Geobacillus stearothermophilus ATCC 12980: one gene and its partner. Each later gene encodes a partner of the first gene's protein in a complex. Links are inferred from orthologs where the notes say so. Each region holds a gene or a part of one and is shown on either strand. Other genes may lie near its edges. The genes, in order: rny and pfkA.

Region 1 (3,230 bases):
GTCGCGCCGCCGTTTAAAACGGCTGACGTCGACATTATGTACGGCGAGGGCATTTCCCGCGAAGGGGAAATCATCGATATGGCGTCTGAACTTGACATTGTGCAAAAAAGCGGCTCATGGTATTCGTACAAAGACGAACGGCTCGGCCAAGGTCGGGAGAATGCAAAACAATTTTTGAAAGAAAACCCGCATATCGCCGAAGAAATCGCCCGCGCCATCCGCAAACATTACGGCATCGATGATGGCGAAGCAGGCGGCGAACCGATGCAAGACGAATTTGGGCTGCTTGAGGAATAACAGACGGAAGGCGTCCTGGCATGACTGGGGCGCCTTTTTCCTAGCTGCCGAAACGGAACGGCCATTCACGTCCCTTTGCAGGATATGCCGGAGGACGCCCGACTAACTTGCAGGCGGTTCTGTTTCTTTTCGCATTTTGCCAAAAAGAAGAGGAAGAGCAGAACGCTCTGTGTGCCGCGGCTTAAGAAGGGCTCCTGTGTAATATCTTGACAATTCCTACCGCCGCCTTTACAATGAACATGTATATTTATCCATGTACACGGCAGGGTCGCGTGACCGCCCGCAGCGGCGTACTGCTTGGATGCGGGGGCGCGTGGAAATGGCCAGGCAAACGACCAAGCCAATGGGTTGAAAACGGGAATGTCCATCTGCGTCGGACGATGGCGCGAAGAAGGCGCAAGGGAAAACGAAATAGCAAGAGGAGGTGAAACGATGGGTTCGATCATCATCTCCGCTTTGCTTGCCTTAGTCATTGGTGCCGTTGTTGGCTTTTTTGTTCGCAAATCGATTGCCGAAGCGAAAATCGGCGGCGCGAAAGCAGCTGCCGAGCAGCTGATTGAAGAGGCGAGACGCGAGGCGGACGCCTTGAAAAAAGAGGCGCTTCTCGAAGCGAAAGACGAGATTCATAAATTGCGGACGGAAGCGGAGCGCGACATCCGCGACCGGAGAAGCGAGCTCCAAAAACAAGAAAACCGCTTGATGCAAAAGGAGGAAAACCTCGATCGCAAAGATGAAGCGCTCAACAAACGCGAGGCGCTGCTTGAAGCGAAGGAAGAAGCGTTAAACGAAAGACAACAGCATATTGAACAAATGGAAAGCAAAGTGGAAGCGCTCGTGAAGCAGCAACAAACCGAACTCGAACGCATTTCCGGCCTGACGCGTGACGATGCGCGCCAGCTCATTTTGGAACGCGTTGAAAAAGAACTGTCCCATGAGATTGCCATGATGATCAAAGAGGCGGAAACGCGGGCGAAAGAGGAAGCGGACAAGCGGGCGAAAGCGATTTTGTCGCTGGCCATCCAGCGCTGTGCCGCCGACCATGTCGCCGAAACGACGGTGTCCGTCGTCAACTTGCCAAACGATGAAATGAAAGGGCGGATCATCGGGCGCGAAGGGCGGAACATTCGCACGCTTGAGACGCTGACTGGCATCGATTTAATTATCGATGATACGCCGGAAGCGGTGATTTTGTCCGGATTTGATCCGATTCGCCGCGAAACGGCGCGCATCGCGTTAGACAAGCTTGTGCAAGACGGACGCATCCACCCGGCGCGCATTGAAGAAATGGTGGAAAAGGCGCGCCGCGAAGTCGATGAGCACATTCGCGAAGTCGGTGAGCAGACGACGTTTGAAGTCGGCGTCCATGGCTTGCATCCGGATTTGATCAAAATTTTAGGGCGGCTGAAGTTCCGGACGAGCTACGGACAAAACGTCTTGAAACATTCGGTGGAAGTGGCGTTTTTAGCCGGACTGATGGCGGCCGAACTCGGAGAAGACGAAATGTTGGCGCGCCGGGCCGGCTTGCTTCATGATATCGGCAAGGCGATCGACCATGAGGTTGAAGGCAGCCACGTGGAGATCGGCGTCGAGCTGGCGACGAAGTACAAAGAACATCCCGTCGTCATCAACAGCATCGCCTCCCACCATGGCGACACCGAGCCGACATCGGTCATCGCGGTGCTTGTGGCGGCGGCGGATGCGCTCTCCGCAGCGCGGCCGGGAGCGCGTAGCGAGACGCTGGAAAACTATATTCGCCGCTTAGAGAAACTGGAGGAAATCGCGGAATCGTACGAAGGCGTGGAAAAATCGTACGCCATCCAGGCCGGCCGCGAAGTGCGCATCATGGTCAAGCCGGATATGATCGACGATTTGGAAGCGCACCGGTTGGCGCGTGACATCCGCAAACGGATTGAAGAAGAGCTCGACTACCCGGGCCATATTAAAGTGACCGTCATCCGTGAAACGCGCGCGGTCGAATATGCGAAATAAAGTGGCATCCTATTGCCACTTTATTTTTCTTTGAAAATAATGAATCCATGAGCGGTTATTTTCATGCTTGGGTGGCGAGTAAAAGCTTACTCATGGATGTTTTTTGTGCGTAAAATGAGAAAGTACAATGGATCCGCGCCACCTTTGAAGCGAAGCGCCATATTTTTTTGATTAGAAAGGGATCGATCATGAGAATCTTATTTATCGGCGATGTCGTCGGTTCGCCGGGGCAAAAAATGGTCGAGCATTATTTGCCGAAATTAAAAGAAAAACACCGTCCCGATATCGTCATCATCAACGGTGAAAACGCCGCCGGCGGGAAAGGGATCACCGAGCCGATTTACCGGGCGTTTTTGGCCCAAGGAGCCCATGTTGTGACATTAGGCAACCATGCGTGGGACAAGCGTGATATTTTTGAATTCATCGATCAGGCGAAGGCGCTCATCCGCCCGGCGAACTATCCGCCCGGCACACCGGGAAAAGGCATCGTCTACGTGCCGACCGAGCAAGGGGAGGCGGCGGTCATCAACTTGCAAGGGCGGACGTTTTTGCCGGCGATTGACTGTCCGTTTCAAAAAGCGGATGAATTGATTGCCGCTGCCTCGACGCGCACGTCGGTCATCATTGTTGATTTTCACGCTGAGGCGACAAGCGAAAAACAGGCGATGGGCTGGCACTTGGATGGGCGCGTGTCGGCCGTCATCGGCACGCATACGCACGTTCAGACGGCGGACAATCGCATTTTGCCGAAGGGTACGGCGTACATTACCGATGTCGGCATGACCGGCCCGTATGACGGCATTTTAGGGGTTGACCGCGACGCGGTGCTGCGCAAATTTTTAACCGGACTGCCGGTCCGGTTCGGCGTCAAGGAAGGACGAAGCCAGCTGAACGCGGTGCTTGTCGATGTTGATGGAAAAAGCGGGCGTGCGCTTGGCATTGAA
Region 2 (3,312 bases), 1.1 Mb from region 1 along the record:
CAATTTGACGCCGTGGGATCGCGTGCAAATCGCCCGCCATCCGCAGCGGCCGACGACGCTTGATTATATTGAGCGGCTGTTTACGAACTTTCTCGAATGCCATGGAGACCGTTGTTTTGGCGACGACGAAGCGATCGTTGGGGGCATTGCCGAATACGACGGGCTGCCGGTGACAGTCATTGGCCACCAGCGTGGCAAAGATACGAAAGAAAATTTGCGCCGCAACTTCGGCATGCCACACCCGGAAGGCTACCGGAAGGCGCTGCGGCTCATGAAGCAGGCAGAAAAGTTTTCGCGGCCGATCATCTGCTTTATCGACACGAAAGGCGCCTATCCGGGCAAATCGGCCGAAGAGCGTGGGCAAAGCGAAGCGATCGCCCGCAACTTGTTTGAAATGGCAGGACTCACCGTGCCGGTCGTCTGCATCGTCATCGGCGAAGGCGGAAGCGGCGGGGCGCTCGCCCTTGGCGTCGGCAATCATATTCATATGCTTGAAAATTCCACGTACTCGGTCATTTCGCCGGAAGGGGCGGCTGCCATTTTATGGAATGATGCATCATTGGCGCAACGGGCGGCGGAAACGATGAAAATTACCGCTCACGACTTAAAAGCGCTCGGCGTCATTGACGAAATCATTCCGGAAGTGAAAGGCGGCGCCCACCGCAACGCTGACGAGCAGGCAAAGGAAATGGACCGCGTGCTGCGCCGGTCGTTGAAAGAGTTGTTGGCGCTTGACGGCGAGGCGCTCGTCCGGCAGCGCTATGAAAAATTTAAACAAATCGGCCAAGTGTCGTTTTTGCAGGAAACGATTCGGGCAAGATAAGGAAAAAGCTGTCTCGACTTTCGGGGCAGCTTTGTTCTGTCCATGAAAAAATTTTGTTCATGTAAACCGTTTCAACAAGGCGTCGCTGTTGTGTTCCGCTCATGTTCATGGTACATTAAAGTTGTTCAAGAGCGACAGATGTATGAGGTCGGACGTGTTGAATTTGATACAAATGAGGTGAAATGAGTGAAACGCATTGGTGTGTTGACAAGCGGCGGCGACTCGCCGGGAATGAATGCGGCCATTCGCTCGGTTGTCCGCAAAGCGATTTACCACGGTGTGGAAGTGTACGGCGTTTATCACGGGTATGCCGGACTGATCGCCGGCAACATTAAAAAGCTGGAAGTCGGCGATGTCGGGGATATTATCCACCGTGGCGGCACGATACTCTATACGGCCCGCTGTCCGGAATTTAAGACGGAAGAAGGTCAGAAAAAAGGGATCGAGCAGCTGAAAAAGCACGGCATTGAAGGGCTGGTCGTCATCGGCGGCGACGGTTCGTACCAAGGGGCGAAAAAACTGACCGAGCACGGCTTTCCGTGCGTCGGCGTGCCGGGGACGATTGACAACGACATTCCGGGCACTGATTTTACGATCGGGTTTGACACGGCGCTCAATACGGTCATTGATGCCATCGACAAAATCCGCGACACGGCGACGTCGCACGAGCGGACGTACGTCATCGAAGTGATGGGCCGCCATGCCGGCGACATCGCCTTATGGTCGGGGCTGGCCGGCGGGGCGGAAACGATTTTAATTCCGGAAGCCGATTATGATATGAACGACGTCATCGCCCGCTTAAAGCGCGGCCATGAGCGCGGCAAAAAACATAGCATCATCATCGTGGCGGAAGGAGTTGGAAGCGGCGTCGACTTCGGCCGGCAAATCCAGGAAGCGACCGGCTTTGAGACGCGTGTGACGGTGCTTGGCCACGTGCAGCGCGGCGGGTCGCCCACGGCGTTTGACCGCGTGCTCGCGAGCCGCCTCGGCGCCCGGGCGGTCGAGCTGTTGCTCGAAGGAAAAGGCGGGCGCTGCGTCGGCATCCAAAACAACCAGCTCGTCGACCATGACATCGCGGAGGCGCTAGCCAACAAACATACGATTGATCAGCGGATGTACGCATTGTCGAAAGAATTGTCCATTTAAGTCCCGAGGGGAAAGGAGAAGACAAGATGAAGCGGAAAACGAAAATCGTCTGCACGATCGGGCCGGCAAGCGAGAGCGTAGACAAGCTCGTGCAACTGATGGAAGCGGGAATGAACGTGGCGCGCCTAAACTTTTCGCACGGCGATCATGAAGAGCACGGGCGGCGCATCGCCAATATTCGCGAAGCGGCGAAGCGAACGGGCCGAACGGTCGCCATTTTGCTTGACACGAAAGGGCCGGAAATCCGGACGCACAATATGGAAAACGGCGCCATTGAGCTGAAGGAAGGGTCAAAGCTCGTCATTTCGATGAGCGAAGTGCTCGGCACGCCGGAAAAAATTTCGGTCACCTATCCCAGCTTAATCGATGATGTGTCCGTCGGCGCGAAAATTTTGCTTGATGACGGGCTCATCAGCCTGGAAGTCAACGCGGTCGACAAGCAAGCGGGAGAAATCGTCACGACCGTGTTAAACGGCGGCGTGCTGAAAAACAAAAAAGGAGTCAATGTGCCGGGTGTCAAAGTCAACTTGCCAGGCATCACCGAGAAAGATCGGGCTGACATTTTGTTTGGCATTCGCCAAGGGATCGATTTCATCGCCGCCTCGTTTGTGCGCCGGGCGTCCGATGTGCTGGAGATCCGCGAGCTGCTTGAGGCGCATGACGCCCTCCATATCCAAATTATCGCCAAAATTGAAAATGAAGAAGGCGTCGCCAACATTGACGAAATTTTAGAAGCCGCCGACGGCCTGATGGTGGCGCGCGGCGATTTGGGCGTGGAAATTCCGGCTGAGGAAGTGCCGCTCATTCAAAAACTGCTCATTAAAAAGTGCAACATGCTCGGCAAGCCGGTCATTACGGCGACGCAAATGCTCGATTCGATGCAGCGCAATCCGCGTCCGACGCGGGCGGAGGCGAGCGACGTCGCTAACGCCATTTTTGACGGCACCGACGCCGTCATGCTTTCCGGGGAAACGGCGGCCGGCCAGTATCCGGTCGAAGCGGTGAAAACGATGCACCAAATCGCGCTCCGCACCGAACAGGCGCTTGAGCACCGCGACATTTTGTCCCAACGCACAAAAGAAAGCCAAACGACGATCACCGACGCCATCGGGCAGTCGGTCGCCCACACCGCGCTCAACTTGGATGTGGCGGCGATCGTGACGCCGACCGTGAGCGGAAAAACGCCGCAAATGGTGGCGAAGTATCGCCCGAAAGCGCCGATTATTGCCGTGACGTCAAATGAAGCGGTATCGCGCCGGCTGGCGCTTGTGTGGGGCGTGTATACGAAAGAAGCGCCGCATGTGAACACGACGGACGAAATGCTCGATGTCGCCGTCGATGCG

The links.
Region 2: rny (region 1) and pfkA share a complex: the UniProt entries of both Bacillus subtilis proteins name them as parts of the possible RNA degradosome complex. The link is inferred for Geobacillus stearothermophilus ATCC 12980 from one-to-one orthologs.

What each region holds. Positions count from the first base shown.
Region 1 is NZ_CP128494.1:1,094,854-1,098,083, forward strand. Bases 101-3,007 are described here. They hold rny (ribonuclease Y), read left to right. Parts: upstream 101-729; coding sequence 730-2,286; downstream 2,287-3,007. Other genes in these bases: QSJ10_RS05890 (TIGR00282 family metallophosphoesterase), read left to right, coding at 2,475-3,007. Also shown: more of QSJ10_RS05890, read left to right, coding at 3,008-3,230. UniProt on the Bacillus subtilis protein: Endoribonuclease that initiates mRNA decay. Initiates the decay of all SAM-dependent riboswitches, such as yitJ riboswitch. Involved in processing of the gapA operon mRNA, it cleaves between cggR and gapA.
Region 2 is NZ_CP128494.1:2,166,837-2,170,148, reverse strand. What follows is about bases 1-2,989. They hold pfkA (6-phosphofructokinase), read left to right. Parts: upstream 1-1,009; coding sequence 1,010-1,969; downstream 1,970-2,989. Other genes in these bases: pyk (pyruvate kinase), read left to right, coding at 1,996-2,989; accA (acetyl-CoA carboxylase carboxyl transferase subunit alpha), read left to right, coding at 1-823. Outside these bases: more of pyk, read left to right, coding at 2,990-3,312. UniProt on the Bacillus subtilis protein: Catalyzes the phosphorylation of D-fructose 6-phosphate to fructose 1,6-bisphosphate by ATP, the first committing step of glycolysis.